Regions from separate parts of the Streptosporangium sp. G11 genome, predicted to be linked through region 1. Evidence: riboswitches for the same ligand, from Rfam matches in the RefSeq annotation. Region 1 holds a riboswitch; each other region holds the start of a gene.
What was found. Region 1 has a riboswitch for cyclic di-AMP ahead of ACSDR0_RS08330 (CHAP domain-containing protein). Riboswitches for the same ligand answer to the same signal wherever they lie in the genome.

Region 2: it holds a riboswitch for cyclic di-AMP, as region 1 does, so the genes downstream of both, ACSDR0_RS06230 (C40 family peptidase) here and ACSDR0_RS08330 (CHAP domain-containing protein) in region 1, are expected to answer to the same signal.
Region 3: it holds a riboswitch for cyclic di-AMP, as region 1 does, so the genes downstream of both, ACSDR0_RS09930 (C40 family peptidase) here and ACSDR0_RS08330 (CHAP domain-containing protein) in region 1, are expected to answer to the same signal.

The regions. Positions count from the first base shown of each region.
Region 1 is NZ_JBPJUQ010000006.1:30,263-40,319, forward strand. It holds gene ACSDR0_RS08325 (TetR/AcrR family transcriptional regulator) at 1-252, shown strand, start outside; cyclic di-AMP (ydaO/yuaA leader) riboswitch at 1,180-1,318, shown strand; gene ACSDR0_RS08330 (CHAP domain-containing protein) at 1,337-2,023, shown strand; gene ACSDR0_RS08335 (ABC transporter substrate-binding protein) at 2,615-3,964, shown strand; gene ACSDR0_RS08340 (carbohydrate ABC transporter permease) at 4,048-5,025, shown strand; gene ACSDR0_RS08345 (carbohydrate ABC transporter permease) at 5,115-5,921, shown strand; gene ACSDR0_RS08350 (GH1 family beta-glucosidase) at 5,957-7,342, shown strand; gene ACSDR0_RS08355 (LacI family DNA-binding transcriptional regulator) at 7,377-8,384, shown strand; gene ACSDR0_RS08360 (phosphotransferase family protein) at 8,489-9,478, shown strand; gene ACSDR0_RS08365 (YkvA family protein) at 9,527-9,934, opposite strand; gene ACSDR0_RS08370 (TetR/AcrR family transcriptional regulator) at 9,968-10,057, opposite strand, start outside.
Region 2 is NZ_JBPJUQ010000004.1:204,673-214,729, forward strand. It holds gene ACSDR0_RS06220 (M48 family metallopeptidase) at 1-44, opposite strand, end outside; gene ACSDR0_RS06225 (hypothetical protein) at 41-919, opposite strand; gene ACSDR0_RS06230 (C40 family peptidase) at 1,175-1,738, opposite strand; cyclic di-AMP (ydaO/yuaA leader) riboswitch at 1,821-1,979, opposite strand; gene ACSDR0_RS06235 (phosphoribosyltransferase) at 2,556-3,227, shown strand; gene ACSDR0_RS06240 (NlpC/P60 family protein) at 3,274-4,224, opposite strand; gene ACSDR0_RS06245 (hypothetical protein) at 4,452-5,084, opposite strand; gene ACSDR0_RS06250 (NYN domain-containing protein) at 5,132-6,454, opposite strand; gene ACSDR0_RS06255 (phosphotransferase family protein) at 6,633-7,763, shown strand; gene ACSDR0_RS06260 (DEDD exonuclease domain-containing protein) at 7,885-9,609, shown strand; gene ACSDR0_RS06265 (Lrp/AsnC family transcriptional regulator) at 9,665-9,952, shown strand; gene ACSDR0_RS06270 (sensor histidine kinase) at 9,899-10,057, opposite strand, start outside.
Region 3 is NZ_JBPJUQ010000007.1:89,997-100,053, reverse strand. It holds gene ACSDR0_RS09945 (FtsX-like permease family protein) at 1-1,099, shown strand, start outside; gene ACSDR0_RS09940 (hypothetical protein) at 1,233-2,087, opposite strand; gene serA (phosphoglycerate dehydrogenase) at 2,381-3,970, shown strand; gene ACSDR0_RS09930 (C40 family peptidase) at 4,467-5,027, opposite strand; cyclic di-AMP (ydaO/yuaA leader) riboswitch at 5,063-5,296, opposite strand; gene ACSDR0_RS09925 (3-isopropylmalate dehydrogenase) at 5,437-6,483, shown strand; gene ACSDR0_RS09920 (branched-chain amino acid aminotransferase) at 6,657-7,751, shown strand; gene ACSDR0_RS09915 (Uma2 family endonuclease) at 7,863-8,450, opposite strand; gene ACSDR0_RS09910 (O-methyltransferase) at 8,552-9,205, opposite strand; gene cimA (citramalate synthase) at 9,677-10,057, shown strand, end outside.

The sequences.
Region 1 (10,057 bases):
CTGGCCGCCGCCCTGCGCGACAACGTGCCCCGCGCCGACATCACGGGCACCACCCCGCTACTCGACCGCGCCAGGGAGCGCGGCGAGTTGCCGGGACCGGTTGACCCGGCGGAGCTCAGGAAGATCACCGAGGCGCTGGTGTGGTACCGGCTGTTCTTCACCGGGAAGCCGCTGGACCGGGAGTTCGCCGAGGAGACGGTCGACCGGTTCCTGCTCCCGCTGTTTCGCGCGTGGTCCGGCTCGGAGACCTGAGACCTGAGGCCGTGAGCCCGTGAGCCCGTGAGGCCGTGAGCCCGTGAGCCCGAGGGCCTGAAACCCGGAGAGCCTGGCGCCCGCTCTGGCGCGAAGGCCCGCAAGCCCGAAGGCCCGAGAGCGCGAAGGCCCGCAAGCCCGAAGGCCCGAAGGCCCGAGAGCGCGAAGGCGCGAAAACCCGCAGGCGCGAAGGCGCGAAGGCGTGTTCCCTCGCTCCCGGCGGGCGGCGAACACCTCCCGGAGACGCGTTCCCTCACCCCGCGCGCCTTTACCGTTCGCGGGCGGCGAGGCCTCCTGGAAAGCGTGTTCCTTTACCTCGCGCCTTTACCTTCGCGGGCGTCGAGCCCTTCCGGGGGCGCACTTCTTTACCCTTCGGGCGGCGAGACCCGCCGGCGGCCCGGTCGCGATCCACCCTCACCCTCTTGAGCTGCGAAAACGCCTTCCGGGCACGGTCGCGAGCCGCCGGATCCCGCGTACGATCTCCGGCCCTTCCATGGGGGAACCCCTACCATCCGTATACTTTTTACTATCGAATATTTGTTCGACAATCTGAGGGCACCCCGCCTCTCATCAAGGACCTCGCCCCCGCGTGATACCACTCGCCCGCCGACGTCTCGCGGGCGGGTCCCGAAAACCTGGATCGCCGTGGGCGCAGGGGATTCCGGGCGCTCTCCCGCCCGGCGGGGAGAGGCGCGGCCGCCGCGGAACGGGCGCGATCCACCCCTCCCCTCACCTCGGGAGACACCCCGCCGCTCCCCCTCCATTCAGACGTATTACCAAGTCAGAGCAATGTGTCCTACTTGTACTCGTCTGTCCTCTTGGCGTACGTTCGTCCCTATTGATGGCAATTGCCTAGGTCTGTATAGGTCTGCGCATTGCCGTCACATTGCCCGACTGTGCTTCGCCCGGCGGAATCCTCCGCCACGGTGAGCACGGCCGCCGAATCCGCGAGGTTTGCGGAACCGGGGAACCACGTTCCTGGGGTGAATCAGCGCACCTGTGCGCCGTAGGGCACTTCCCAGCCCGAACCCGTCAGCTAACCCGGTAGGCGGAATGGAAGCGAAGCAAGGAGTCGAACCCCCGCATGACCAAGCATCGCCTCATCTCCACCCCCCGTGCGGCCTGCGCCGTCCTGGGCGCCTGTATCGCCCTGGCGGGTACCGGCGGCACCGCCGCCCTGGCCGCCGCCCACACCCCCATGAAGGCACCGCCCGCCGACGCCAACGCCAAGGCCGCGAAGACCCCGCTCCAGGCCGTGGCCGAGGGTCTCCCCAAGGTCTCCGCCCAGAAGGTCCTGGACATCGCCTCCCGGCAGATCGGCGTCCGCGAGAACGCCGAGGGCGGCGGAACCAAGTTCCACTCCTGGTACATGTCCTCCCCTCGCGCCAAGGAGACCCTCGCCCGCGACGGCGGCAACACGGTGTACGACTACGCCAACGCCCCCTGGTGCGCGATGTTCGTCTCCTGGGTCGGCGAGATGGCCGGCATCCGCCCCACGATGGGCTGGGACGCCTACACCGTCGCCCACGCCAAGTGGTTCAAGGACAACCAGCACTGGGGCACCGTCCCCACCCCCGGCGCCGTCGTCTACTTCGACTGGGCCGGCGGCAAGAGCATCGACGGCATCGACCACGTCGGCTTCGTGAAGAAGGACAACGGCGACGGCACGATCACCACGATCGAGGGCAACACCGGCAACGGCGACGTCGAGCAGCGCGTCAGGCCGGTCTCCCAGGTCGTCGGCTACGGCTACCCCGTCTACTCCAACTGACCCGCCCCCGCGACCCGCGTCACCTCCATGGCGCGGGCCCCCGGCTCCCCCGCCGGTGAACGCGGGCCGGTCCGCACGCTCCCAGGGGCGCCGCTCGTTCGAGCGGCGCCCCTGACCGCGTCTCCACACCCTCCCGGGCGTCCTCCCCGGCCGGCGTTCCCTCTCGCGACCTGCCCTCCTCGGAGTCCGCCCTCCCGGCCCTCCCCCGGCGCCTCTTTGACAGCCCTCCTGACACCCCTCCCGCGGCCTCTCACCGGCGCCCCCTCCGGGGGTGGCCTCGGTGGCGACTCCCCCGGCGAATCCCTCACGGACACGAAATGCCCCGACTGTATGTCCATGAGATGGGAGCGCTCCCAATCACCTCAATAAGAGGTTTGCCCTGGTTTCATGCCATTAGTCCCACCCAAAACGCCCGGATGTAACGGTTGAGTTTCGGCATATTGACGTCCTGGTTGCCCATCGTCCACTCTTCGTGGGAGCGCTCCCAAAGCACATTGAGGAACGACCTCGTCGCGAGGCCCGCGTTTGTCGGGGACCGGCCCGCGATGTCGCCTCCCAATGATTCGGGCGACCACCTGAGAGGGGTCCGGAATGTTGAACAACAAGCGGCACGGCAAGCTCGCCGCCGTCGCGGTCATGGCGGCCACCGCCCTGGCCATCACGTCGTGCAGTTCCAGCGAGCCCGCCAAGCCCGCCGCGGGCGGCGGCTCCGCCGCCGCGGCCGAGCCGGTGACCATCACCGTGCACACCTTCGGCGGCGGTGAGAACTTCGGCTACGACAAGGCCGTGGAGACGTGGAACGCGGCCCACCCGAACATCCAGGTCAAGTACCAGAACCTGACCGACCGTTTCGAGGACGTCTACCTCCCGCAGCTGCTCCAGCGCCTGCAGGCCGGCAGCGGCGCGGCCGACATCATCGCCCTGGACGAGGGTGCGATGGGCCTCATGAAGGCCCGTCCGCAGTTCTTCACCGACCTGGCCGAGCACGGTCTGGACAGCCGCAAGGCCGACTTCCCCGCGGCGAAGTGGGACAACGGCATCAACGCCGACAACAAGCTCTTCGCCCTGGGCACCGACATCGGCGGCATGACCATGTGCTACCGCAAGGACCTGTTCGAGAAGGCGGGCCTGCCCACCGAGCGCGAGGAGGTCGGCAAGCTCTGGCCGGACTGGAACGCCTTCATGGAGGTGGGGAAGAAGTTCCAGGCCGCCAACCCCGGCAAGACCGACCCCAAGTTCATCGACGGCCCGAACACCCTCTACAACGTGATCCTGTCGCAGGAGGCGCCGAAGAACGGCAACGTCTCCTACTTCGACAAGAACAACCAGCTCGTCATCGAGACCAACCCGGCCATCAAGACCTCCTTCGACACGGTGAAGAGCTTCAGCCAGGCGGGCCTGACCGCCAAGCTCGCCTCGTTCTCCCCGCCGTGGAACGCCGCGATCAAGAAGGGCGCCTTCGCGACCATGGGCTGCCCGGCCTGGATGCTCGGTGTGGTCTCCGGCGCGGCCGGTGACGACAACAAGGGCAAGTGGGACGTCGCGTCCGTACCCGGCGGCGCGGGCAACTGGGGCGGCTCCTACCTGGCCATTCCCAAGCAGAGCAAGCACCCCAAGGAGGCCGCCGAGGTCCTGAACTACCTCACCGGCAAGGAGGGCCACGTCATGGCCTTCCAGGAGGCCGCGGCCTTCCCGAGCTCCCTCACCGCGCAGCAGGACCCGGCGGTCGCCGACCTGAAGAACCCGTTCTTCAACGACGCGCCGACCGGCCAGATCTTCGGCGCCTCGGTCAAGGACCTGCTGCCCGTCTTCCTCGGCGAGAAGCACGCCCAGGTCAAGTCCTCGGTGGAGAAGGTCCTCGAGGGCATGGACCAGGGCTCGGTCCCCTACGACCAGGCCTGGACCAAGTTCCTTGAGGCCGGCGTCAAGGCAGCGGGCTGATCCCCGTACCGACCCGCATCGGCCCGGCGGCGGTGATCCCGCTGCCGGGCCGGTCGCCTGCCCCCGCTGAAAGGCTCTGACCGATGACACTGCACGTCGACTCCCCGGCCGCCCCACCTCGGCCCGGCCCCCGCCGGTCGGCGGGGCGCCGCGGACCGGAGCGGGGCAGTGGGTGGGCCCGGTTCGACCTCCGGGCGACCCCCTACTTCCTCATCTCCCCGTACTTCCTGCTTTTCGCGATCTTCGGCGTCTTCCCGCTCGGCTACACCCTCTGGGTCTCGCTGCACGAGTGGGAGCTCGCCGGGGACAAGACCCTCGTCGGCCTCGACAACTACATCGAGCTGATCACCGACGAGGCCTTCTGGAACGCGGTGGTCAACACCCTCGGCATGTTCGTCATGTCGACGATCCCGCAGCTCGTCCTGGCCCTTCTGCTGGCCAACGCGCTCAACAAGCGCATCCGGGGACGGCTCTTCTTCCGCCTCGGCGTGCTGCTGCCGCTGATCACCTCCGTCGTCGCCGTCGCGGTGGTCTTCACCCAGCTGTACGGGCGCGACTACGGCATGATCAACTGGTTCCTGAGCTTCTTCGGGGTCGACGCGATCAACTGGCAGAACGAGAAGTGGTCCTCGTGGATCGCGATCTCCACGATGATCGACTGGCGCTGGACCGGCTACAACGCGATCATCCTGCTGGCCGCCATGCAGACCATCCCCAAGGACCTCTACGAGGCCGCCGCCATCGACGGCGCCACGCCCAGGCGGCAGTTCTGGCAGATCACCATCCCGATGCTGCGCCCCACGATCATCTTCACCGTGTTCATCTCCACCATCGGCGGCCTGACGCTGTTCACCGAGCCGGTCATGTTCGACGGCAACCCGACGATGAGCGGCGGCGCCACCGGCCAGTACCAGACAGTGGCGATGTTCATCGTCAAGGAGGCGTTCCGTGACTTCGACTTCGGCTACGCCGCGGCCGCGGCCTGGCTGCTGTTCGCGCTGATCCTCATCGGGACGCTCATCAACTACTCCTTCACCCGCCGTATCGGGGGTTCCAAGTGACGGTCACCCAGCTTCGGCGGCCTCCCGCGCACTCCAGACGGCCCTCGGGCCCGTCGGCCGCGCGGAACCGCATCTGGGACGCCGGCCCGATGACGAAGGTCGTCCTGGCCTTCGCCCTCCTGCTGTCGGCGTTCCCCATCTACTACATGTTCATCATGGCCACCCGGACCAACGAGGAGGCCATCGACGTACCCCCGCCGCTGCTCCCCGGCGGCCACCTCGGCGAGAACATCGCGCGGCTGCTGTCCACCGAGGACGCCTACTTCATGACCGGCCTGGTGAACTCGGCCATCGTCTCGATCACCGTGACCGTCTCGGTCGTGCTGATCTCCACCCTGGCCGGCTTCGCCTTCTCCAAGCTGCGCTTCCGGGGCAGCAAGATCCTGCTGGGCCTGATCCTGCTGACGATGATGGTCCCGCTCCAGCAGATGGGCGTCGTGCCGCTGTACGAGCTCATGGTCACCCTCGGCTGGACCGGCCAACTGAAGGCCGTGATCCTGCCCTTCCTGGTCAACGGCTTCGGGGTCTTCATGATGACCCAGTACGCCACCCAGGCGGTGCCGGACGAGCTGGTCGAGGCGGCCCGCGTCGACGGCGCCTCCACCATGCGCATCTACACGAGCGTCATCCTCCCGGCGCTCCGGCCGGGAATGGCGGTGCTCGCCCTCCTGGTCTTCATGCAGACCTGGAACGAGTTCATGTGGCCGCTGATCGTGCTGAACCCGGACAACCCGGTGGTCCAGACCTCGATCGCGGCGCTCAACCAGGCCCACGGAACCGACTACGTGATGCTGTTCACCGGCACCGCGGCGTCGGTCCTGCCCCTGTTCATCGTTTTCATCGCGTTCGGCCGCCAGATCGTCGGCGGACTCATGGAAGGTGCGGTCAAGGCGTGACCACGCAAGAGACGCGGATTCAGACCTCGGATCTGATGTTTCCGACGAGCTTCGTCTGGGGCGCGGCCACCTCCGCATACCAGATCGAGGGCGCGGTGTCGGAGGACGGCCGAGGCCACTCCATCTGGGACACCTTCGTCAAGCAGCCGGGACGGGTGGTGAACGGCGAGCACGCCGACGTCGCCATCGACCACTACAACCGCTATCGGGACGACGTGCGGATGATGGCCGAACTCGGCCTCGGCGCGTACCGGTTCTCCATCTCCTGGCCCCGGATCCAGCCCGAGGGGCGCGGAGCCGTCAACCCCGGGGGCATCGACTTCTACAGCCGCCTGGTCGACGAGCTCCTCTCGCGGGGCGTCGACCCGTGGGTGACGCTCTACCACTGGGACCTGCCCCAGCCCCTGGAAGACGCGGGCGGCTGGCCGTCACGGGACACGTCGAAGCGCTTCGCCGACTACGCGGCGGCCGTGCACGACGCGCTGGGCGACCGGGTGAGCAACTGGAGCACGGTCAACGAGCCCTGGTGCTCGGCGTTCCTCGGATACGCCTCGGGCGAGCACGCCCCCGGGCGGCGCGAGCCCGACAAGGCCGTACACGCCGCCCACCACCTCCTGCTCGCGCACGGCCTGGCCGCGCAGGCGATCCGGGCCCAGCGTCCGGAGACCGTCATCGGCGGCTGCGTCAACCTGTACGCGATCTCGCCCCAGACCTCCTCGGAGGCCGACCAGGACGCCGCCCGCCGCATCGACGGGCTGCAGAACCGCTTCTTCCTGGACGCCCTGCTCAAGGGCGAGTACCCGGACGACGTCATGGAGGACCTCGGCCGGCCCGCGGGGCTCGTCCACGACGGGGACATGGAGCTCATCTCAACGCCGCTGGACAAGCTGCTGATCAACTACTACAGCCGGTTCACCGTCTCGGGTACCCCCGGCGGCGCCGCGTCGGCCGCGGCGGCGCCCACCGACACCGGGTCGCCCTGGGTCGGCAGCGAGCACGTGTCGTTCGTCGAGGGCGGACGGCCCGTGACGGCCATGGGCTGGGAGATCGACCACTCGGGCCTGCTGGAGGTCCTGCACCGGCTGGCCACCGAGTACCCGCGCGTCCCGCTGGTCATCTCCGAGAACGGCGCGGCCTTCGACGACGTCGTGGGCCCCGACGGCGTCGTCCACGACCGTGACCGGGTGGACTACCTCGACGCCCACCTGCGCACCTGCCACGCCGCCATCGAGGCCGGGATCCCCCTGGAGGGGTACTTCGCCTGGTCCCTGATGGACAACTTCGAGTGGGCGTGGGGGTACGGCAAGCGGTTCGGGCTGGTTCACGTCGACTACGAGACCCAGGTCAGAGTTCCCAAAGAGAGCGCTCTCTGGTATGCCGGGACCATCAGGCGTGGAGGCCTGAACGGTCCGGCAGAATAGGGGCCGGGAAATTCACCACTGGGGGCGCAAACACATGAACGGCGACCGTCGTCCGACGCTTGAGGCGGTCGCGGCCCTGGCCGGTGTCGGCCGTGGCACGGTGTCGCGAGTCATCAACGGCTCGCCCAAGGTCAGCGAGAAGGCTCGCGACTCCGTGCTGCGGGCGATCCAGGAGCTGGGCTACGTGCCCAACCGGGCGGCCCGCGCGCTGGTCACCCGGCGCACCGACACCGTGGCGCTGGTCGTCTCGGAGTCGGAGCTGCGGGTCTTCGACGAGCCCTACTTCGCCGGGACCATCCGCGGCATCGGCTCGGCGCTGTCCGAGACCGGCCTGCAGCTGATCCTCGCGATGGCCCAGTCGGCGCAGGACCACGAGCGGCTGGAGCACTACCTGACCGGGCAGCACGTCGACGGGGTGCTGCTGATCTCCCTGCACGGCGCCGACCCGCTGCCGGGGCGGCTGGAGGCGATGGGCGTGCCGACCGTCATCGGCGGGCGCCCGGTCGGCCTCACCCCCTACAGCTACGTCGACGTCGACAACCGGGCCGGGGCCAGGCAGGCGGTCAAATACCTGCTGGGCAGGGGCCGCCGCCGGATCGCCACCATCGCGGGCCCCCAGGACATGGGCGTGGGCGTCGACCGGCTCGCGGGCTACCGCGACGCGCTGCTCGCGACCGGCGTGAGCGAGATCGTGACGTACGGCGACTTCAGCGAGGAGAGCGGCATGGCGGGGATGCGCAGGCTCCTCGCCGAGAACCACGACCTGGACGCCGTCTTCACCGCCTCCGACCCGATGGCGCTGGGCGCGATGCGGGTGCTGCGCGAGGAGGGCAAGTCGATCCCCGGCGACGTCGCGGTGATCGGCTTCGACGACTCCCCCGCCGGGGCGCACTCCTCCCCAGCCCTGACCACCGTGCACCAGCCCACCGAGTCGATGGGCCGCCAGATGGCCCACCTGCTCGTCGCCCGCATCAACGGCGAGCACCTGGAGCAGCCGGTCGTGATACTGGACACCCATCTGATCGAGCGCGCCTCCGCCTGACCCGCCCCCTCGCCCTCTCCACCAGGCTTACCCTTGCCCGGCGCACCCCGTCCCGGCCGCGCCGCCTTCCCCCCACGCAGCACCGAGGCAGGACAAGGTAGGAAATGGACAGCAGGACGAAACGCCCCCTCACCCCCGCCGAGCTCGACGCGCTGGCTCAGCGGGCCCTGGGCGTCGGCGTCTCCTCAGCCACCGAGCTGACCGACGGCTTCGCCAACGCCGTGTGGCGGCTGGCCCTGCTCGACGGGCGCGAGGCGGTCCTGAAGCTGTCGCCGCCGCCCGAGCTGGAGCAGCTGAGCTACGAGCGCGACCTGCTGCGCACCGAGGCCATGGTCTACGGCCTGGCGGGCCCGGCGGGGGTGCCGGTTCCCGAGCTGCTGCGCGCCGGGTTCGACGATCCGGTGCTGGGCGGCGACTATCTGATCCTGGCCGCCCTCGACGGGGTGTCCTGGAACCAGGCGAATCCGGCGGAGGCGGACCAGCGGGCCCTGCGCCGGGAGCTCGGCGGCCACCTGGCCCGGCTGAACGCGATCACCGGCGACGTCTACGGCTACCCGTACGCGGGCCTGACCGGCGGCACCTGGCGGGAGGCGTTCCTGACGATGACCGGCGCGCTCCTGGCCGACGCGGGCCGCTACGCCACCCCGCTGCCGAGGCCGGTGCCCGAGATCGCGGCGGCGATCGAGGCGGGCGCGGGCGCGCTGGACGAGGTCGCGACCCCCTGCCTGGTCCACTTCGACGTGTGGCCGGGCAACGTCTTCCTGACCCGCGACGAGACGCCGCGCATCCAAGCGATCATCGACCACGAGCGGGCCTTCTGGGGCGACCCGCTGGCCGACTTCGTCACCCCGACGATCTTCGGCGAGCTGGACGAATCAGACCCGATCGTCGCCGGATACCGCGACGCGGGCGGCGTCGTGGAGTTCACCGGCCCCGCCCGCACCCGGATGGCCCTCTACCGCCTCTACCTCGCCCTGATCCTCCTGGTCGAGAACGGCCCCCGCCAGTATCCGGAGAAGGAGTACGCCTCCCTTCGCGACCGCTCCTCCGCCGCCGTGCTCAGGGCCCTCGACGTACTCTCGGCGGCACGGTGACCGGAGCGGTCGTCACCGCGTGCCGGCGCCGGGAGGCGCGGCTCCCGGCTAACGGGGTCCTCCGACGAGGCGCCGGACGACGGCCAGCCCCTCCGGCGTGCCGGGCCAGTGCCCGGCCAGCGCGTCGGGACCGGCGCGCCTGATGACCGAGCGCAGGACGAAGGCGACGATGATCGCGTCGTCGGCGTAGCCGAGCACCGGGACGAAGTCGGGGATCAGGTCGATGGGCATCGCCAGATAGCCCAGCAGCAGCCACAGCCGGACCCGTACCCCGCGCGGCAGGCTGTCGTCGCGCGCGAGCCCGGCGACCAGGCGGAGCAGGTCGGGCAGCAGGCGCAACGCCTCGCCCAGCGCGCCGCCCCTGGGGCGCGCCGTCACCAGGAAGACGGCCAGGGCCAGCCAGAGCAGCAGCAGGCCGCCCGCGATCCCGGCCGCCACCTTCCAGACCTCGGACACCTTCCCGGCCCTCCTCGTTCTCGTCGCCCGGCGTCAGGCCGCCGAGGCCCGCAACGCCGTGAGGGCCGCGTCCAGCGCCACGCGCAGCGGCTTGATCGACCGCGCCGTCTGGGTCAGCAGCAG
Region 2 (10,057 bases), on a different contig from region 1:
GCCGGCCGCACGCCCGGGGGCGCGTCCGTCGTGCTCAGCGTCACGTGAGTTCCTCTCTGAGGTAGTCGCGCCAGGCCGCGGTGAACTCGGCCACCGGCAGGCCGAGCGTGCTCCCGACATCGCTACCGTAGAGCCTCACCAGCGCCTTCTCCCCGAAGCGCTCCGCGACGAACCGGCAGGCGAGCCACGCCTCCTCGTACGCCTGCGCGAGCCGGGGCGCGCCGGGGGCGAAGTCGGCCGGGCCGGGGAGGCGGTCGGGCAGGACGCCCGCGCGCACCTCGTCGGCCAGTTCGGCGGCGGCCGTCCGCACCGCGATCCCGGCGTCGCGGTAGCCCGTGTAGTCGGCGAAGCCCTCGGACAGCCACATCGGCACCCGGCCGCCGCGGGTCGCGCCGGTGGCCACGTGGGTGAGCTCGTGGGTGATCACCACGTCCTTGCCGGTCCCGGTGAGCCTGGCGTATCCCGACGGCAGGACGATCACCCGGTCCGCGGTCGCCATCGCGGCCAGCCCGTGGGTGCTCCCGGCTCCGGCGAGCGCCGCGGCCTCTGCGTCGGTGGCGGGGAAGAGGATCACCGGGGTGACGGGTCCCCAGACCGCCGCGATCGTCGCGCGGGCCCGGTCGGCCCTGGCCGCCAGATCCCTCAGGACGGAGGCGGGGACGCCGTGGCCGATCACGAGGGAGTGCTCGCCCCGGACGGTGACGGCGGCCCCCGGCCACAGGCCGCGGAGGTCGCGCGGGCTCGGGGGGGTGTACGAGACGCGTGGGAGGGGCCCGGCGTCGTACGGGAGAAGATGGCGGGGGGCGCGCGGGAGCGGCGCGGCCCCGGCGAGGAGGGGACCCGTCCCGGCGAACGGGGCGGCGCTCATCAGCGCCAGCATCCCGGCGAGCACGGCGCGGCGCCCTTTCGGGACGGACATACGAGCCGATGGTACTCGACCGAAGTGGAGCGGTCCCGGCCCTCCTGGTGGAGGACCGGGACCGCTTTTCCGTGCTCGGGCGCGTGCTCGTGGCACGTACCCGGGCGCGGGCTCGGGCTTCGTACTCGGACGCCGTGCCCGGAGCGCGTGCCCGGACGCGGGCTCGGGCTCCGTGCTCGGACGCCGTGCCCGGACGCGGACCTCGGGTTCCGTGCTCGGACGCGCGGGCTCCGTGCTCCGTGCTCGGGCGCGGGCTCAGGCTCCGGGTCGTACCGCTCCGGCGAAGGAGGACCTGTAGTAGCCCGCCAGCCTCACGACACGAACCGTCTTGCCGCTGCTCGGCGAGTGGACCATCCTGCCCTTGCCGACGTACATGCCGACGTGGCCCTTCCCGCTGAAGAACAGCAGGTCACCGGGGAGCAGCTTGCTCCACGAGACCTTTTTCCTGATCGACCTGTACTGGCTGTGCGTGATCCGGGGGAGGGACACGCCCGCCTTTCGCCAGGCGTATCGGACGAGCCCCGAGCAGTCGAACGCTCCGGGACCGGAGGCTCCCCACCGGTACGGATCGCCGATCTGCTTCTTGGCCGCCGAGACCGCTTTGCCTGCCCGGACTTTCTGCAGTGCCGCCTTGCTCATCTTGGTCTTGCCCTTGGCCTTGGCCTTCGCCGTAGTCGTGGCCTGAGTGGCGGTCTTCTTGGTGCTTTCGGCCTTCTCGGAAACGCCGGCCAGGCTGCTGACCAGGATCTCGGAGGGGCCGTCCGCCGTCGCCTGCGCCGCCGTGGACCCTAGGGTGACCGCTCCGGCTGAGGCGGTCAACGTGAGGGCGATACCGCCGATGGAAAGGCGGAAAAGGCGCGACAGACGGGGGTTGTGCGGGGTGGTAGACAGGATTTCTCCTTGGGACTTCCACTGATGCCTACCGGGTTAGCTGACGGATTCGGGCTTGGAAGATGCCCTACGGCAAAATGCGCCGATTCACCCCTGGCCACGCTGTGATGGGCCTTTTGGGTCCCCGGTTCCATGCCTCCTGGCTGCATAGATTCGGCGGGCCGCCGTGATGAGCCCTGCCCCCGGGTGGGGGCACGGCGGCCGGTTGGATTTCTATAGGGACACCGGCCCGAAGACCGACATTCACCGCGACGGCGTGGCTTGCACGTCGCGACGCCAGAAGTTACCCCGATCTCCAACTTTCGGCAAAGCATTCGCCAAATCGGATGACCGGAGAGCCCTCTTGATCTTCCTGTTACCCCTGCTTAATGGCTATTTATGCTATTGAGATATGACTCTCGTCACATCCTTATGATCACAACGGCAAATCACGATTTATGTAATATTCATCACACTTGCCGCGTCCCGGGGAGATCCCGGCGAACGAGGCGGTCCCGGACGATCGGCGGAGCCGCCTCGGCGCCGTGGATCACGCGTGCGGGCGCAGTGGATCGGCCGCCGGAATCCCGTCCCGGCGATCTCGAATCCGGCGGCGTCGGGCGTCGGCGCGGCCGGCCACCCGAAGGTGCCGCACGCGGTGCGCGAACGCCCGGCGCGATCGTCGTACGACGCCGTCAATGGGCGTTATGTACCAGTTTGGGAGATTTAAAATGAAATAAAACGTCATCTCAAGGAGGCGGTAGCGATGTCGAACCGCTTGTTCCAGGACCGGCGCGACGCGGGGCGAGTGCTCGCGGGCCTCCTCGAGAAGTACCGGGGGCGATCCGGCGTCGTCGTCCTGGGACTGCCCCGGGGCGGCGTACCGGTGGCCTACGAGCTCGCCGTGGCCCTGGACGCCCCGCTCGACGTCTTCCTGGTCCGCAAGCTCGGCGCTCCCGGAAGGGCGGAGCTCGCGATGGGGGCGATCTCCACCGGCGGGGTGATCGTCCTCAACGAGGACGTCACCGAGATTTTCGGCGTCTCGCCGGAGACCATCCGGCAGGTCGCCCGGCGCGAGGGACAGGAGCTGATCCGGCGCGAGCGGGCCTACCGGGAGGGGCGGCCGCCACCGGATCTGGCGGGCAGGACCGTCATCGTGGTGGACGACGGCCTCGCGACGGGTGCCAGCATGCGCGCCGCCCTGCAGGCCCTGCGCCGCTTCCGGCCCGCCAGGACCGTCGTCGCCGTACCCTCCGCGCCGAGGTCCGCCTGTGACGACCTCGCCGCCATGGCGGACGAGGTCGTCTGCGCCACCACGCCGTCGCCCTTCTTCGCGGTCGGGCAGTCGTACGTGGACTTCTCCCAGACGACCGACGAGGAAGTACGCGATCTGCTGCGCGCCGCGTCGAGGTCACACCCGGCCACGGCGGGCGCGTGAGCGGTCGCCGGCGTGGTCCCCATCCGGTCGGCGCGGCCCGCCGCGGTCAGGGGCGGACGGCTCCGACGATGCGGCGGCCGTAGGCGGACAGCGGGACGACCTTGACGACGTCGCCGGTCTGCGGGGCGTGCACGATCTGGCCGTTGCCCGCGTACATGCTGACGTGGCCGAGACCCTCGCTGAAGATGAGGTCGCCCGGCTGGAGCTCGTTCAGCGAGACCTTGCGGCTCGCGCCCCAGCTCCACTGCTCCCAGGTCGTACGGGGAAGGCTGACTCCCCCGCTGCGCCAGGCCCCCTGGACCAGGCCCGAGCAGTCCCAGCCGCTGGGGCCCGTGCCGCCGTACCGGTAGGGCTTGCCGACCTGGGCGAAGGCGAACTGCAGGGCGGCGCGGGCGTTGCCCGAGGCGGAACCGTTGTACTGGATCCCGGCGCTCTCGGGGTTGCCCGTCTTGAAGACGTTGAGCTCGCGCAGGATCTTCGTCTGGGCCTTGACCATCTTGTCGGCCTTGGCCTTCTCCTCGACCAGCTCGTCACGCGTCTCGTCTGCCTCGGCGAGGGCCTTCTTGGCCTCGTCCCGGCTGGTCCGCAGCGCCTTGGTGGCCTCGTCGAAGGCGCTCAGGGACTGGGCGCGGGAGGTGGACATCTGGTCGGCGGCGGCCATGCCGCTCAGCAGGGCACCGGGGTCGGCCTGGTAGATCATGCCTTCCCAGCCGTTGATCACCCCGACCTGGTAGGTGCTGACGGCCATCGTGACGAGTTCCTTGCGCAACCCGGCGACCTGCTCGTTCTGGCGGGTCAGGTCGCCGTTCAGCGTGCGGTACTTCTTCCTGGCCCGCTTCCACTTCTCCGAGGCCTGGTTGTACTTCTCGACGATCTGGTCGGCCTGCTCGTTGAGCTTCTCCAGCTTCTTCTTGGCCTGGGCGAGCGTCGGCTTCGGTTCGGCGAACGCTCCGCTCACCGGCAGCATCAGCAACGCGAGAGCGAGCCCGGCCGCCACCGGTATCCGAATCAGTCCAACCGGCAAACCCGCCACGGCCACGTCAACGCCTCCCGACTGCACCAGACCTGCGGCGAATAGTACAGAAGAAGTAATGATTGACTCACCTTTTTGCCGGGTTTGCTCTCAATCGCAGGTGAAACGCCTCACCCGCGGCCGGTGACGCCCTCCTCGGGAGCGGCGGCGCCTCGGCCGCGGGGAGCGGCCCGATCGAAACCCCGCTCGCGCTACCCGCAGGTTGCGACGTCGCAGATCTTGGCGGTCATCCTCCGCGCGTCACGCAACTGGTCGGTCCAGTCGCCCTTCGCGGGCTTGGAGTACTCCCCCGCCCAGAGATAGACCAGGACGGCGTTGCCCTTCCTGACCAGCACGCTCCGGTCACCGCCCACCCCGGCCTTCTTCCCGTAGTAGACCTGTCCGGAGATCCTCAGCGCCTCGTCGCCGAGCCCGGTCACGCGTGCGGAGGCGTAGCGGTAGCTGGAGCCCGAGTCGGTCCTGGCCTTGCACCTGGTCAGGGCGGCGCGCACCTGGGCGACGGCCGAGGCGGCCGAGGCCGGCGAACCGTACAGGATCACCTGCTCGACCTTCATGAAGTCCGGGACGCCGGTGAAGGTCACCGTCCTGGCCGCCGCGCGGCCGGTCGCGGCCAGCGTGCTCCTGCCGCACGGGTTGACGGCCAGCCCGGCCTTCGCCGAGTTGCTCACCTTCCAGGTGGTCTCGGGGTCGTTGTCCTTCTTGGCGGCGTCCTTCTCGTAGAGCAGGAAACCCTTGGGGATGGCGGCCGTCGTGGCCGCCGCGGGTGTGGTGGCGGTCGCCCCCGCGGCCAGAACGGCGAGCGCGAGCGTTATGATCTTCTTCATCGAATCGAACCTCCTGGGTGATCCGATGCCTCGCTACCCGGAAAGGTTTACGCGCGACCAAGACGTCTTAGAAGAAGCACCGAGGGCACCGGCCTGGCGCCCATCCTGCGGACCGACTCGGCCACCTCGCGATCCGAGGAGACCACCGCGACCGCGCGTCCCGCCGGCTCGGCGCGGACCAGCTGGCGGATCAGGTCGTCGGCGATCTGGTTCGGGGCGCTGAACAGCACGCGCACCCCCCTGGGCGCCGACACCGGAACCGGCCCGTTCAGCTCGGCGCCGTCGAAGACGCAGGTCAGCTCGGTGCGGGTCTGCGCGTAGAGCGCGCCGAGACCGGTGAGGAGGCGGCTGCGCTGGTCGGCCAGGGTGAACGTGCCGTAACCGGTCTTGGTCACGTTGTAGCCGTCGACGATCAGGTGGATCTGCGGCAGCGCGAGCAGCTGGTCGAGCAGGGCGGGGTCGTCGTCGGCGAGCGCCCGCGCGGGAACCGCCTGGACTCCCTGCCTGCCGGGCGCCACCGAGGCCACCGAGTCGGCGGGGCGGTGGATGCCCGAGGGCAGGGCGAGCTCCCTGCGCAGCCCGGCGGCGGCGTCCTGCAGGGCGTCGAGCAGCATGCGGACCTTGGTGTCCTCCACGCTGCGGCCCTCGCGGGCGGCCCTGCGCGTCGACTCCAGCTGCCGTTCGGCGTCGGCCAGCCGCTCGCGCAGGCGGCGCAGCTCGCTCTCCACCGTGCTCCCCGCCGAGAGGGCGGCGGCCCTCGCCTCGTCGGCCATCTCCTGGGCCGCGGCGGCGCGCGCCTCGGCCGCCTTCGCCCGCTCGCGGGCGTCGTGCAGCCTGCGGCGCAGGTCGGAGACCTCCGAGCGCGAGGTCTTGAGCTGCTCGCGCAGCCGCTCGGACTCCTCCTTGGCCGCCGTCTTCTGGCCGGCCAGCTGCTCGCGCAGCCGGGAGACCGTCTGCTCCTGGGCGGAACCCTCGGCCGCGGCGGCCGACTGCTCCAGGTCGGCGCGGGCCGCCTCCACCATGTCCGCCCAGCCCGGCGGCCGGGTCAGGTACGCGGCGGCGGCCACCATGACGGGCTCGGCCGCCGGCGGCACCGTGCCCTCGGCGAGGCTCGCGACCAGCTCGGGCCAGCCCGCGGTCAGCGTCTCGGCGACCAGCTCGCGGAACTTCTTGTCGGTCTCCAGCTGCGCGGCGATCGGCGCGCCGCCCAGCCTGGCCCGCTTGCGGGGGTCGAACTTGGCGATCCCCTTCAGCGGCAGCGGCACCGAGGCCGCGGGCATCGAACCGAGAATCTGGGAGGCCAGCTCCACGACATGTAAGCGGACCTGCTCGGGTAACGGACGAGACAGGCCCTCTCCGGCTGAACTCATCACGGCCCCTACTCGGATCGGTCTTCACGTCAAGGGTACGGCTACCGCACCCTGACCCCGACCTGACCGTAATGCGACCGATGGCCGACAGGGCCGTGAATGCTTTGTGGACAAGCGCTTGCTGGTGGGTTACGACTGTGCGGATCGCCTTGTGACGCACGCCACCCGGGAGAGCGCGATGGACGAGCCGACGAACGAGCACGGCCGGCGGACCGAGGACATGCGGACATCGACCCGCGACCTCGGAGAGTTACGGGAGCGGATGGGCTCGTGGCTTTCCGGGAGGCTGGGAGGCCCCGTCACGCTCTCCCCGCTGTCCCGCCCCTCGGGCAACGGCCTGTCCAGCGAGACCCTGCTCTTCGACGCCTCCTGGACCTCCGCCGAGGGCGGGCTCGACGTCCCGTGCGTCGCCAGGATGGCCCCGGCGAGCGAGGCGGTGCCGGTCTTCCCGAGCTACGACATCGGCAGGCAGTTCGAGGTCATGCGGATGGTCAGGGAGCGCGCGGGCGTGCTCGCGCCCCGGCCCCTGTGGTACGAGCCCGACCCCGGGCCGCTGGGCGCCCCGTTCTTCGTGATGGAGCGGATCACCGGCGACGTGCCGCCGGACCTGATGCCCTACACCTTCGGGAGCTGGCTGCTGGAGGCCTCCCCCGCCGACCGCGACCGGCTGCAGCGCGACAGCGTCGAGATCCTGGCCACGCTGCACGACGCCCCCTTCACCGCCGAGGAGCTGCGCCCCCTGGAGATCCCCGGGTCGGGCGGGACGGCGCTGCGCAGGCACGTCGAGGACCAGCGCGCCTACTACGAGTGGGCGCACCGCTCCATGCCCATCCCGCTGCTGGAGCGGGCGTTCGGCTGGCTGGAGGAGCACTGGCCGGCCGATCCCGGACCCGATGTGCTGAACTGGGGCGACGCCCGCATCGGGAACGTGATGTACCGCGACTTCACCCCGGTGGCGGTGCTCGACTGGGAGATGGCCACGATCGCCCCCCGCGAGCTGGACGTCTCCTGGATGATCTTCCTGCACGCCTTCTTCCAGGAGATCACCGAGGCCATGGAACTGCCGGGCATGCCCGACTTCATGCGGCGCGAGGACGTGTGCCAGACGTACCACGAAATAACGGGATACAAGCCCCGCGACATGGAGTTCTACGAGACGTACGCCGCCCTCAGGCACGGCATCATCATGGCCCGCGTCGGGCACCGCCAGATCCACTTCGGCGAGCAGACCATGCCCGGCGACCCCGACGACCTGGTCATGCACCGGGCCGCCCTCGAACGGATGCTGGACGGGAGTTACTGGGGCTGAGGCCCGCCGGAGACCCTCGCCGGCCCGTGGGGACCGCCGGTTTTCCCGGCGCCCGGCGCGCACCGGGCCGGGGAGGGTCCGGTGCGCTAAATGTCGGTCGGGGCTTCTATGGTCGGGAATCGTGGACTACGCCGTGCAGGGAACACTCGACGAGCTGGGCACGCCGCTCAGCCAGATCACCTTCGTCGTGTTCGACCTGGAGACCACCGGGGTCTCGGCGGGCGAGCACGCGATCACCGAGATCGGGGCGGTCAAGGTCAGGGGCGGCGAGGTGCTCGGCGAGTTCGCCACCCTGGTCGACCCCGGCTCGCCGATCCCGCCCTTCATCTCGGTGCTGACCGGCATCACCGACAGCATGGTGGTGGCGGCGCCGAGGATCGAGTCGGTGCTGCCTTCCTTCCTGGAGTTCGCCGCGGGCTCCACCCTGGTGGCGCACAACGCGGGGTTCGACCTGGGGTTCGTCAGGGCGGCCTGCGCCGCGCACGGGTATCCCGCGCCGGCCCACCAGGTGGTCGACACCGTCGACCTGGCCCGCAAGCTGCTGACCCGCGACGAGGCGCCCAACTGCAAGCTGTCCACCCTGGCCAAGATCTTCAGCCACACCGAGCCCTGTCACCGGGCGCTCGCCGACGCGCGGGCCACCGTCGACGTGCTGCACGCCCTGCTGGAGCGGGCGGGCTCCTTCGGGGTGCAGACGCTGGAGGAGCTCAAGGGCTTCGTCCGCGCGCCCACCCCCGAGCAGCGCCGCAAGCGGCACCTGGCCGACTCGGTGCCGGCGGGCCCCGGCGTCTACGTGTTCGAGGACGAGGGCGGCGACCCCCTGTACGTCGGCAAGAGCACCAACCTGCGCAACCGCGTGCGCAGTTACTTCACCGCGAGCGAGACCAGGCCCCGCGTCCGCGAGATGGTCGGCATCGCCGCGCGGGTCAGGTCCATCGCCTGCGCGACCTCGCTGGAGGCCGAGGTCAGGGAGCTGCGGCTGATCGGCTCGGCCAAGCCCCGCTACAACCGCAGGTCGCGCTTCCCCGAGAAGATGTTCTGGCTCAAGCTGACCGACGAGCCGTTCCCCCGCCTGTCGGTCGTCCGCGAGGTCAAGGACGACGAGGCCTCCTACCTGGGCCCGTTCAACAGCACCCGGGCCGCCGAGGACGCCCGCACGGCCCTGCACGAGACGGTCCCGCTGCGGCAGTGCACCGAGCGGATCACCCCGCGCACCCGGCGCTCCGCCTGCGCGCTCGCCGAGATCGGCAGGTGCGGGGCGCCGTGCGAGGGCCGCCAGAGCCCCGGCGAGTACGCCGTGCACGTCGTGGCGGCCCGCCGGGCGATGGAGCTGGACGCGGCCCCGGTCTTCTCCGCGATCGAGGCCAGGATGGAGCGCCTGGCCCTCGACCAGCGCTACGAGGAGGCCGCGGCCGACCGCGACCGGCTCGCTTCCTACATCCGCACCTCGGCCCGCATGCAGCGGCTGCGGTCGCTGACCGCGATCCCCCAGATGGTCGCCGCCGCCCCTCTGCCCGGCGGCGCCTGGGAGATCCACGTCATCCGCTACGGGCGGCTCGCCTCGGCCGGGGTGATGCCGAAGGGCGCCCACCCCACCCCGTTCGTCGAGGCGCTGACCGCCACCGCGGAGACGGTGCCCCCGGGGCCGGGGCCGGTCCACGCGGCCAGCGCAGAGGAGACCGAGTGCGTCCTGCGCTGGCTGGAGACCCCGGGGGTGCGGCTGGTGCAGGTCGAGGGCACCTGGAGCCTGCCCGTGTCCGGCGCGGGGCGGCTCAAGGCCCGCATCGACCGCGCCTACCAGGCGGCCGAGCCGCGCCGCGCGCGCGAGGGCCGGCCACTGCGCTGACGGCCGCGCTGATAGCTTCTGAGGCGGCAAGCCGCACTCAACGAGGAGGAAGCTCGTGGTCACCGCGATCGTTCACATCAACGCCGAGGTGGACCGGATCCCCGAGGTCGCCCAGACGGTCGCCGAGATCGACGGGGTGAGCGAGGTCTACTCCATAACCGGGGAGTACGACCTGATGGCCATGGTCCGCGTCACCGCCTACGAGGAGATCGCCGAGGTCGTCCCCGGCCGGATCAACAAGGTGGACGGGGTGCTGCACACCGAGACCCACGTCGCCTTCCGGGCCTACTCACGGCACGACCTGGACGCCGCCTTCTCGATCGGCCTCGGCGAGTCCGACTGACCCCTCGTCCGCATGGGCGGAACCGGCGCGTGAGGCGGGTCCGGCGGCGTGCTCACCCGCGCCGGCGGGCCCCCGGAGCGGCCCGGCGACGGTGACCTCCCCCTC
Region 3 (10,057 bases), on a different contig from region 1:
CGCCACCATGGCGGTGCTCGTCTCCAGCCAGGCCGCCAACGCGCGGGAGCGCTACACGCCCAAGTACGTGATGGGAAGCACGGTCGTGTCCTCCTACGCGCCCAACCCCATGGTCTGGCGAGAGGTCAGGAAAATCGTCACCTCCGCCCTGCCCGGAGTGCCGCTGATCGAGGCGGGGACGCTCACCGGGCCCGGCGCGCTACCCGTCAACATCGTGATCCAGCCGGGCTGCGGGAGGAACTGCGGGGCACACCTTCAGGCCACGTCGTTCCGGAGCCCGCCCGTGGGCGGTGCCGACCTGGTCCGCCATTTCCTGCGCGGTCCCGATCCCGCCGCCGAGGCCACTCTCGCCGACGGCAAGGCGGTGGTGTTCGACCCGAAGGTGTTGCGCGGGGGGCGGCTGGTCTTCACCACCGAGATCGAGAAACGAATCACGCGCTCGGTGCCCGCGGTCGTCCTGCGCCCCCGGGGCGAGCCGCCGGTGGCCGCGGTGCTGCCCGTCTCGGTGGCGGCCGGATTCGGCTTCACCGTCGGCTACGACACCTTCATCGCGGACCCGGCCGCGCTGAGCACGACGCCGGAACAGGAGGAGCGGCTGCACGCCGCCGTCCAGGACGTCGGCTTTCCCGTCGCCGCCTGGGTCGAGCGGGGTTTCCGCGATGACAGCATGGCGGCGACGCTGCTCGCCTTCGCCCTCGGCGCGGCGGTCCTGGTCCTCGGGGGTACGTTCGCCGCGACCTCCCTGGCCGTGGCGGAGGGCCGCCCCGACCGGGCCACGCTGGCGGCGGTGGGGGCCACGGGCCGCGTCCAGCGCCTTCTCGTCGCGGGACAGGCCGCGTTCGTCGCCGGCCTGGGGGTGGGGGCGGGAACGCTCATCGGGCTGGTCTCCGGTGTGGCGAGCGCCTTCAGCAGGTTCTACCGTGACCAGATGTTCGGAGGGGGGTCGGTGCGCGGCATGTCGTCCGGCCTGGTCCACTTCTCGGTCGACGTGCCCTGGCTCATGCTGGCGGGCGTGCTGGTCGGCCTGCCGCTGCTCGCGGCGCTGCTGGCCGGATCGTGCGTCCGGACGAGGGTGGTGCTCACCCGCCGCCTGACCTGACCGGCCGTGCCTGGCCGTGCCCGGCCGTCCCCCGGTGCTCCGGGGAACGGCCGGGCATCGGCACGTGCGGGCACGGGGAGGCGCTCGCGGGGGTCGCCTTCACCCCCGGGATCCGCCTCCCCGACCGGCGCGCTCAGTCGGTGACGTCGGCGCAGACCACGTGGGCGCCCAGCTCGACCATCCGCTGCTCGCTGCGCGCGTCGGCGACCCTGGCCATCAGGATCGGCGCCTCGCTCGCGGCGAGCTGCGGCAGCCGGGCGCGCACCCCGCGATGGATGTCCCTGACCACGTCCTCGGCCGCCGACATGTGCACCTTCACGTGCAGCATGATTCCCGGGGCGCCCGAGGAGGTGCTGGCCTCGGAGATCCACACGTGGTGGACGAGCGGGTAGTCGATGAGCAGGTGCGAGATCGCGGCGCGCAGCGCGGGCAGGATCGGGTGGTCGCACCGGCGGTATCCCGGGTCCACCATCTGCATCGGGCCCGACAGGTGCGGCCGTGGCGCCGGGATCCACGGCTGGGAGGGCGCGGCGGGCACCGGCGCTCTCTGCGGGCGCGTGGGGGCGGGACGCGAGACCGTGGCCATCGCCCCGGTCGCGTACGCCGTCGGCGCCGCGCTCGACAGCGCGGGCGTGGGGCCGCTGCGCGTCGAGAGCAGGTAGCGCTGTAGATCCTCGATCGGCACGGCCGCGGCGGCCGGTCCCGCCGCGTCGATCACGATCTCCCGCACGCCGGTGACGCGCTGGATGTCGAGGATGGTGTCGGCGTCGCACGCCGACAGCGAGTGGCTGCCACGGTGCCGCGCGTAGGTGTCCGCCGAGGTGTATCCGAGCAGGACACGATCACCGGCCTGGGTCGTGCCGAGCACGACGGAGCGGTCGGGTCGCACGGCAACCAGGAGTCCCCATTCGGCCAGCGCCGCAAGCAGCCGATGCGGATCGCCGTGCTGCGCGAGCACGTTGCCGAGAGCGGGGTTCCCGATGCTCATATGAGGAACGATAGGTAGTGGACCACGGCTTATCAGGGTAATCGCGAAGTTTTCCTGGGATCAATACCAACTTGAATTTTGGGCGCATGAGATCTGTCAAGGACGGGTAACCGCGTTCTGGGTGAGGAAGCTCCTCGCCGTCCCGCGAGCGCCCGGAGTTTCCCGGCGTATCCGGGGCACTCGGGGGTGCGGCGGGGCGTCTCGGATCGCGGGACACTCGTGAACACGTTCACAAGCGCCGATACACTACGTGAGGTCCGTGCACCCCTCACCGTCTAGTAAGGATCCAGCCTGTGAACAAGCCCGTCGTACTGGTCGCTGAGGAACTCTCCGAGGCCGGTCTCGCGGTTCTGGGCGCGGACTTCGAAGTCCGCCACACCGACGGCGCCGACCGTGCCCAGTTCCTGCCCGCCCTCGCCGACGTGGACGCGCTCATCGTGCGCAGCGCCACGCAGGTCGACGCCGAGGCGATCGCCAACGCTCCCAAGCTGCGCGTCGTCGCCCGCGCGGGCGTCGGCCTGGACAACGTCGACGTGGAGGCCGCCACCAAGGCCGGTGTCATGGTCGTCAACGCCCCGACCTCCAACATCACCAGCGCCGCCGAGCACACCGTCGCCCTGATCCTCGCCTCCGCCCGCAACGTCGCCCAGGCGCACTCCGCGCTCAAGGGCGGCGAGTGGAAGCGCTCGAAGTACACCGGCGTGGAGCTCGACGAGAAGGTCGTCGCCATCCTCGGCCTCGGCAAGATCGGCCAGCTGGTCGCGCAGCGCCTCCAGCCGTTCGGCGTCGAGCTGATCGCCTACGACCCCTACCTGCAGCCGGCCCGCGCCGCGCAGATGGGCGTCCGGCTGGTCTCGCTGGAGGAGGCTCTGAGCGAGGCCGACTTCATCACCGTGCACCTGCCCAAGTCCAAGGAGACCATCGGTCTCATCGGCGACAGGGAGCTGCACGCGGTCAAGCCGAACGTGCGCCTCATCAACGTCGCCCGCGGCGGCATCATCGACGAGAACGCCCTCTACTCCGCGATCAAGGAGGGCCGCGTCGCCGGCGCCGGCATCGACGTGTTCCCGAAGGAGCCGGTCACCGACAGCCCGCTCTTCGAGCTCGACCAGGTCGTCGTCACCCCGCACCTGGGCGCCTCCACCCACGAGGCCCAGGAGAAGGCCGGCACCCAGGTCGCGCGCAGCGTGAAGCTCGCCCTCGCCGGGGAGTTCGTGCCGGACGCGGTCAACGTCCAGGGCGGCGCCGTCGCCGAGGACGTCAAGCCGGGCCTGCCGCTGGCCGAGAAGCTCGGCAGGGTGTTCACCGCCCTCGCGGGCGAGGTCGCCACCAAGCTCGACGTCGAGGTGCGCGGCGAGATCGCCTCCCACGACGTCCGCGTGCTGGAGCTGGCCGCGCTCAAGGGCGTCTTCACCGACGTGGTCGAGGACTCGGTCACCTACGTCAACGCCCCGCTGCTGGCCAAGGACCGCGGCGTGTCGGTCGAGCTGGTCACCAGCTCCGACAGCCCCGACTGGCGCAACGTCGTGACGGTTCGCGGCGTCCTCGCCGACGGCCGCACGGTCTCGGTCTCCGGCACCCTGTCCGGGCCGAGGCAGATCACGAAGATCGTCGAGGTCAACGGCTACCAGATGGAGATCGAGCCGACCGACCACCTGTCGTTCTTCACCTACACCGACCGCCCCGGCATCGTCGGCGTGGTCGGCCGCATCCTCGGTGACCACTCGATCAACATCGCCTCGATGCAGGTGGCCCGCGACGTCAAGGGTGGCAAGGCGCTCATCGCGCTCACCGTCGACACCGCCATCCCGGCCGAGGTGATCGACCAGATCGGTTCGGAGATCGGCGCCGACAGTGGCCGCTCGGTCGACCTGGCCGACTAGCCGTCCCGCCGATATGGCCGCCGTCCCCGAGACCGGGGCGGCGGCCATACTTCGTCTCAGCATGTGAGAAGTGCGTACGCCGGGCGAGACGGCGTTCCCGTGGCCAGGTAACCTGAAATGAAATGCGCCAGGTTCTCGTAATTCTTATCTGCCGCGGCGGGGCCTGACAGGGGCAGGCCGGCGACCCGCCGCGGTGTCGTGGCGCTTGCCGGCTCCAAGCCCCCGCCGCCGGTCCGTGATCCGGACCCGCGACATCAGGCCTGGTCGGAGCCCCGACCGGAGTCTTGACCACCTTCCTTGCTCGCATGCGACCGAGACGAGATTCGCCATGTACGACATGTATCCCTGGAACCGTCCCGACGAGGCCGAGGACGAGGCCGGCGACGCGCTCCAGACCGCTCTGGACCGCCGGGACAACGGTGGTGTCCCCACTCGCTGAACCTGTTCTCGCCGCCGGGGTCTCCGTGGCCTCCCGGCGATGATCCGCCGGCGTGTCTCATCCGCCGGTCACGGTTTCGGTCGCGAGCTCGACCTGCTTGGTCAGCTGAACTCCCTGCGGGTCGGGGCGCACCGCGCCGACGAAGGAGTCGCGGCGCCAGGAGTCGAGTTTCTCCTCCTTGACGACGTCGCCGGTCCGTGGGGCGTGAACCATGTAGCCGGGCTTGGTGATCATGCCGACGTGGCCGAGGCCGCTGAAGAAGGCCAGGTCGCCGGGCCTGAGGTCCTTCCAGGCGATCTTCTTGGAGAAGGCGGCGTACTGGTCGTTGGTGACGCGGGGCAGTTTGATCCCGGCGGCGCCGTAGGCGCGGAGCACCAGGCCTGAGCAGTCGAAGCCGCCGTTGCCGGTGCCGCCCCAGACGTAGGGCGTCCCGCGTTTGGACATGGCCCACTTCACGGCCTTCTCCCAGGCGGGCTTGACGGCCGTGGCCTTCAGCGCCTCCTTCAACGTGGGGGTGTTGAGTGCGGCGGGCCCAGGGGCGGGGGGAGGGGCGGCGGCCAGGGCGGCGGTCGCGGTCGCGAACACCGCGGTACCGGCGACGAGTATCGAGACGGACATGGACATGACGCGGGGGAGAACTGTGCCGGACAGGATGATTCCTTCCATAAGGCCGGCCGGGTGAGCTGTCGGGCTCGGGCGTGGAGGCCGCCCTACGGCGCGAGAACGCGCTGATTCGCCCCAAGGAATCCACGTGGTGGCGAGCGGGAACGCGCTCCGGGGGAGGAGCGGGGTTCCCGGGGGCCCGGTGGATTCCGGAAAGAGTGGTTCCCCGGCTCCGTACGGACCCGGTAAGGGGAGGGCCCGTACGAATTAGGCATTGATGCGAATGGGAGGACCATAACCAAACCTCACGAAACGGTCAACACCTAGCAAAGGTGGACAAAACGATCAGGGGTGCCGCCACGCGGATACGTCCGAAGGGTGAGACCGGTGTTCGATCATCGAGACGGGCCGGTAAGGTGCCTGCATGGATTCGCGTAACATTCGCCTGGCGGTCATCCCCGGGGACGGAATCGGAGTCGAGGTCGTCACCGAGGGGCTGAAGGTCCTCGAAGCGGTCGGCACGAAGGTGGAGACCACCACCTACGACCTCGGCGCCAAGCGCTACCACGAGATCGGCGAGACCCTGCCGGACCCGGTCCTCGACGAGCTGCGCGGATACGACGCGATCCTGCTCGGCGCGGTCGGCGACCCCAGCGTGCCCCCGGGCATCCTGGAGCGCGACCTGCTGCTCAAGCTCCGCTTCCAGCTCGACCACTACGTGAACCTCCGCCCGGTCAAGCTCTTCCCCGGCGTCGAGACGCCGCTGGGCAAGGCCCGCCCCGAGGACATCGACATGATCGTCGTCCGCGAGGGCACCGAGGGCCCGTACGCCGGAGCCGGCGGTGTCATGCGCCGGGGCACGCCGCACGAGATCGCCACCCAGGAGTCGCTGAACACCGCCTACGGCGTCGAGCGCGTCGTGCGCTACGCCTTCGACAAGGCGCTCGGCCGCCCCCGCAGGAAGCTGACGCTGGTTCACAAGACCAACGTGCTCACCTACGCCGGCGACCTCTGGGCCCGCACCTTCGACCGCGTCAGCCTGGAGTATCCCGACGTCCAGACCGACTACTGTCACGTCGACGCGGCCTCGATGTTCTTCGTCAGCCAGCCGGAGCGCTTCGACGTGATCGTCACCGACAACCTCTTCGGCGACATCCTCACCGACATCGGCGCGGCGATCGCCGGTGGCATCGGCCTGGCGGCCAGCGGCAACGTCAACCCCGACCGCACCGCGCCGAGCATGTTCGAGCCGGTCCACGGCAGCGCCCCCGACATCGCGGGCCAGGGCAAGGCCGACCCGACCGCCACGATCCTGTCGGTCGCCATGCTCCTCGACCACCTGGGCATGGCCCGCGAGGCCACCAAGGTCGAGCAGGCCGTCGCCGACGACCTGGTCGAGCGGCTGGCCGGATGGGCCGGCCGGACCACCCGGGAGATCGGCGACGACATCACCGCCCGAGTAGCCGGCTGAGGAAGCCGCCTCCCTCGACCTCAACGCGCCTGGCGGCTCACCCGAGCCGCCAGGCGCGTTTTTTGTTCCTCCAGCACTGCCGGTTTTCGGCATGGATGGAGTAGTTTCCCGTTACCCGGTCCGACGCAGAATGGACCCGAGGGTAAGCCAGACACCAAGAGAAGGATCCTGCGATGACCACCGCTCAGAAGCTCAGCTTCGACGTGCAGCTCTCCGACCACGCTCGCACCGCGGCAGAGCGCGAGCAGGTACTGGTGAGCCCGGGGTTCGGTCAGGTCTTCACCGACCACATGATCTCGATCGACTACACCGAGGGGGAGGGCTGGCACGACGCCAGGCTGGTGCCGTACGGCCCGCTCAGCCTCGACCCCGCGACGTCGGTCTTCCACTACGCGCAGGAGCTTTTCGAGGGGCTCAAGGCCTACCGCCAGGAGAACGGCACGATCGTGACCTTCCGGCCGGAGGCCAACGCCGCCCGCTTCAACACCTCCGCGCGGCGGATGGCCATGCCCGAGCTGCCCGAGGAGACGTTCGTCGAGTCGCTGGAGCTGCTCGTCCAGACCGACCGCGAGTGGGTCCCGACCACGCCGGGACACAGCCTCTACCTGCGCCCCTTCATGATCGCCACGCAGCCGGCGCTCGGCGTCAACTACCCGTCCAGGACCTACAGGTACATGGTCATCGCCTCTCCGGCGGCGGCCTACTTCGGGGGCGGCAAGGCCGTGACCGTCTGGCTCTCCACCGAGTACACCCGCGCGGCCCCCGGCGGCACCGGCTTCGCCAAGTGCGGAGGCAACTACGCGGCGGCCTTCGTGGCCCAGCGCCAGGCCGTCGAGCAGGGCTGCGACCAGGTGGTCTGGCTCGACGCGAGCGAGCACCGCTACGTCGAGGAGATGGGCGGGATGAACCTGTTCTTCGTCTACGGCGACCGCCTGCTGACCCCGGCGCTCACCGGCACGCTCCTGCCCGGCATCACCCGCGACTCGATCCTCACCCTCGCCTCCGGCCTTGGCCTCAAGGCCGAGGAGGGGCGCCTGTCGATCGAGGAGTGGCAGCGGGGCTGCGAGACGGGCGAGCTCAGCGAGGTCTTCGCCTGCGGCACCGCCGCGGTCGTCACCCCGGTCGGCTCGGTCAAGGGCGCCGACCGCGCCTGGACGATCGGCGACGGCACCCAGGGACCCGTCACCTCCAAGATCCGTGAGGAGCTCGTGGGCATCCAGTACGGATCGCGCCTCGACGCGCACGGCTGGGTTCACAAGATCTGCTAGTCCCGTACGGAGGGGTCCGGAGGCGTCCGGGGGTTCCGCGTACCCGGGTACCCGCGTGTCCGCGTAGAGGAGGCCCGGCCGCCCACCCGGCCGGGCCTCCTCCTGGGCGGCCTATCCTTCGATCAGCTTGCCGGTGTCGATCGTGAGATTCCAGGGCGCGGGGAGCTCGAGAGGCTTGCCCAGCGACTCGGTGATCTCGTCGGCGTAACCCTCAGGGCCCGGTCGGCTGAGCAGCCTGAACCGGTTCGCGAAGGTGTCGATGACCAGGTAGAGCGGGACTCCCGCGATCGCGCAGGCCCGAGGCTTGACCACGTGGTCGTCGTGAACGCTGCTCGGGGAGACGACCTCGGCGACCAGTAGCGTGGCGTTGGCGTACACGTGGCTGGGGTCCCAGAGGGGAGGGTTCGGGGGAACGACGATGAGGTCGGGCTCGAAGCGATCCGCCTGCACTTGCAGGAGGAGCCTGGCTTCCGGATAGACGCGCCATCCTTTCTCCATCGAGAACGGTATGAGTTGGGCCATCAGCTGGTACGCGACATCGGCGTGGGCGATCGTGGGCATCTCCCTCACCACGATCCGGCCGCTGACGATCTCGATTCGATGCTTCTCGAACCGGTCGACGAGCTCCAGATAGAGCCGTTCGAGCTCTCCCTGATCAGTGATCTGGTAAGCGATCGATCTCTCCATGAGCAGTCCCATGAGGTCATCCTTCCCCCGTGCGGGTGGGCGCAACGTGTTCGGTATGTCGCTTAAAGTAATCGGAAAGATTTCCGATCGCCCGGGATTCGGGAAAGTTCTCGTCAGTGCTTTCGAATCATGGTGAGGCCGTCGGCGATGGGAAGCATGATCGAGGTGACCCGCTCGTCGGCGCTGACCGTGTCGTTGAACTCGCGGATGTGCCTGACGGTCTCGTCGTCCCTGCTGGGGTCGGCGACGTGGCCGCTCCACAGGGTGTTGTCGACGAGGATCACCCCGCCGGGGGCCAGGCGCGACATGAGGATCTCGTAGTAGACGGGATAGTTGACCTTGTCGGCGTCGATGAACGCCAGATCGATGGCCGGGTGTTCGGGAAGCTCGCGCAGCCGCTCGGCCGCGGGGCCGATCCTCAGCTCGATGCGGTCGGCGACCCACGCCTTGTCCCAGTAACTCCGGGCGGTCGCCGTCCACTCCTCGCTCACGTCGAAGCAGGTGAGCCCGCCGCCGGGGGCGAGCCCGCGGGCGAGGCAGATGGAGGAGTAGCCGGTGAAGGTGCCCACCTCCACCGCGTTCCTGGCGCCGCAGAGCTGGGCGATCATGGTGAGGAAGCGCCCCTGGTCGGGAGAGATCTGCATCGACGCGTTGTCGCCGGTCAGCTCGCGGGTCTCGAGGGCGAGCGCGTCGAGGACGTCGTCGGGCTGGGTGGTGTGCGCGAGCAGATACTGCCCCACAGTGGGGTCGAGATAAGTCGCCTTCATAAAGCCCATTCTCGCCCGTGCCGGACGGCGGCGGGGGGTGATCCCGGGTCGTGTCCGGGTCCTGTCCAGCCCGTATCCGTCCGGTATCCGAGGTCCTGTCCGGACTCATGTATGGAGTTCCGTTCGACCTGTATCGGCGGGTATCCGGGCTCCTGGCTGGGCTTATAGGCGATGTCCCGGTCGGCCTGTCGGGCTCATGCGCGGGCCGGTGCCCGGGGTCCTGCCCGGCCCCTGTCCGGGCCGTTTCGACACGCCCCGAGTCTCGGATCCTGAGATCGATGTGTCAGATGGTGTCGTCGTGTGGCAGACTCCGAAGCATCATGTTCTACGGTCTGCTCATTATCGGCAGGCGCGCTGGCTGAAAAGGGACACCGCCAGCGCGCAGACCTCTCACGTCCGTGAGGGGTCATTTTTGTTTCCAGAAGCCGAATGAGCGCGCGGCGAATCATCGAACCCGCGAAGGAGAACGACATGGCCGACGATCGCTTCCACGTGTACGACACGACTCTCCGTGACGGTGCCCAGCAAGAGGGGCTCAACCTCACGGTGGCCGACAAACTGGCCATCGCGCGTCATCTGGACGGCCTGGGCGTCGGCTTCATCGAGGGGGGCTGGCCCGGTGCCAACCCCAAGGACACGGAATTCTTCAGGCGCGCTCAAACAGAGCTCGACCTGAAGCACGCGCAGCTCGCCGCGTTCGGCGCGACCCGCCGGGCAGGTGTGAAGGCAGCCGACGACCCGTTGGTGGCCGCGCTGCGCGAATCCGGCGCGCCGGTCGTGACCCTTGTCGCCAAGAGTCACGACCGGCACGTGGAACTGGCCCTCCGCACGACTCTCCAGGAGAACCTCGCG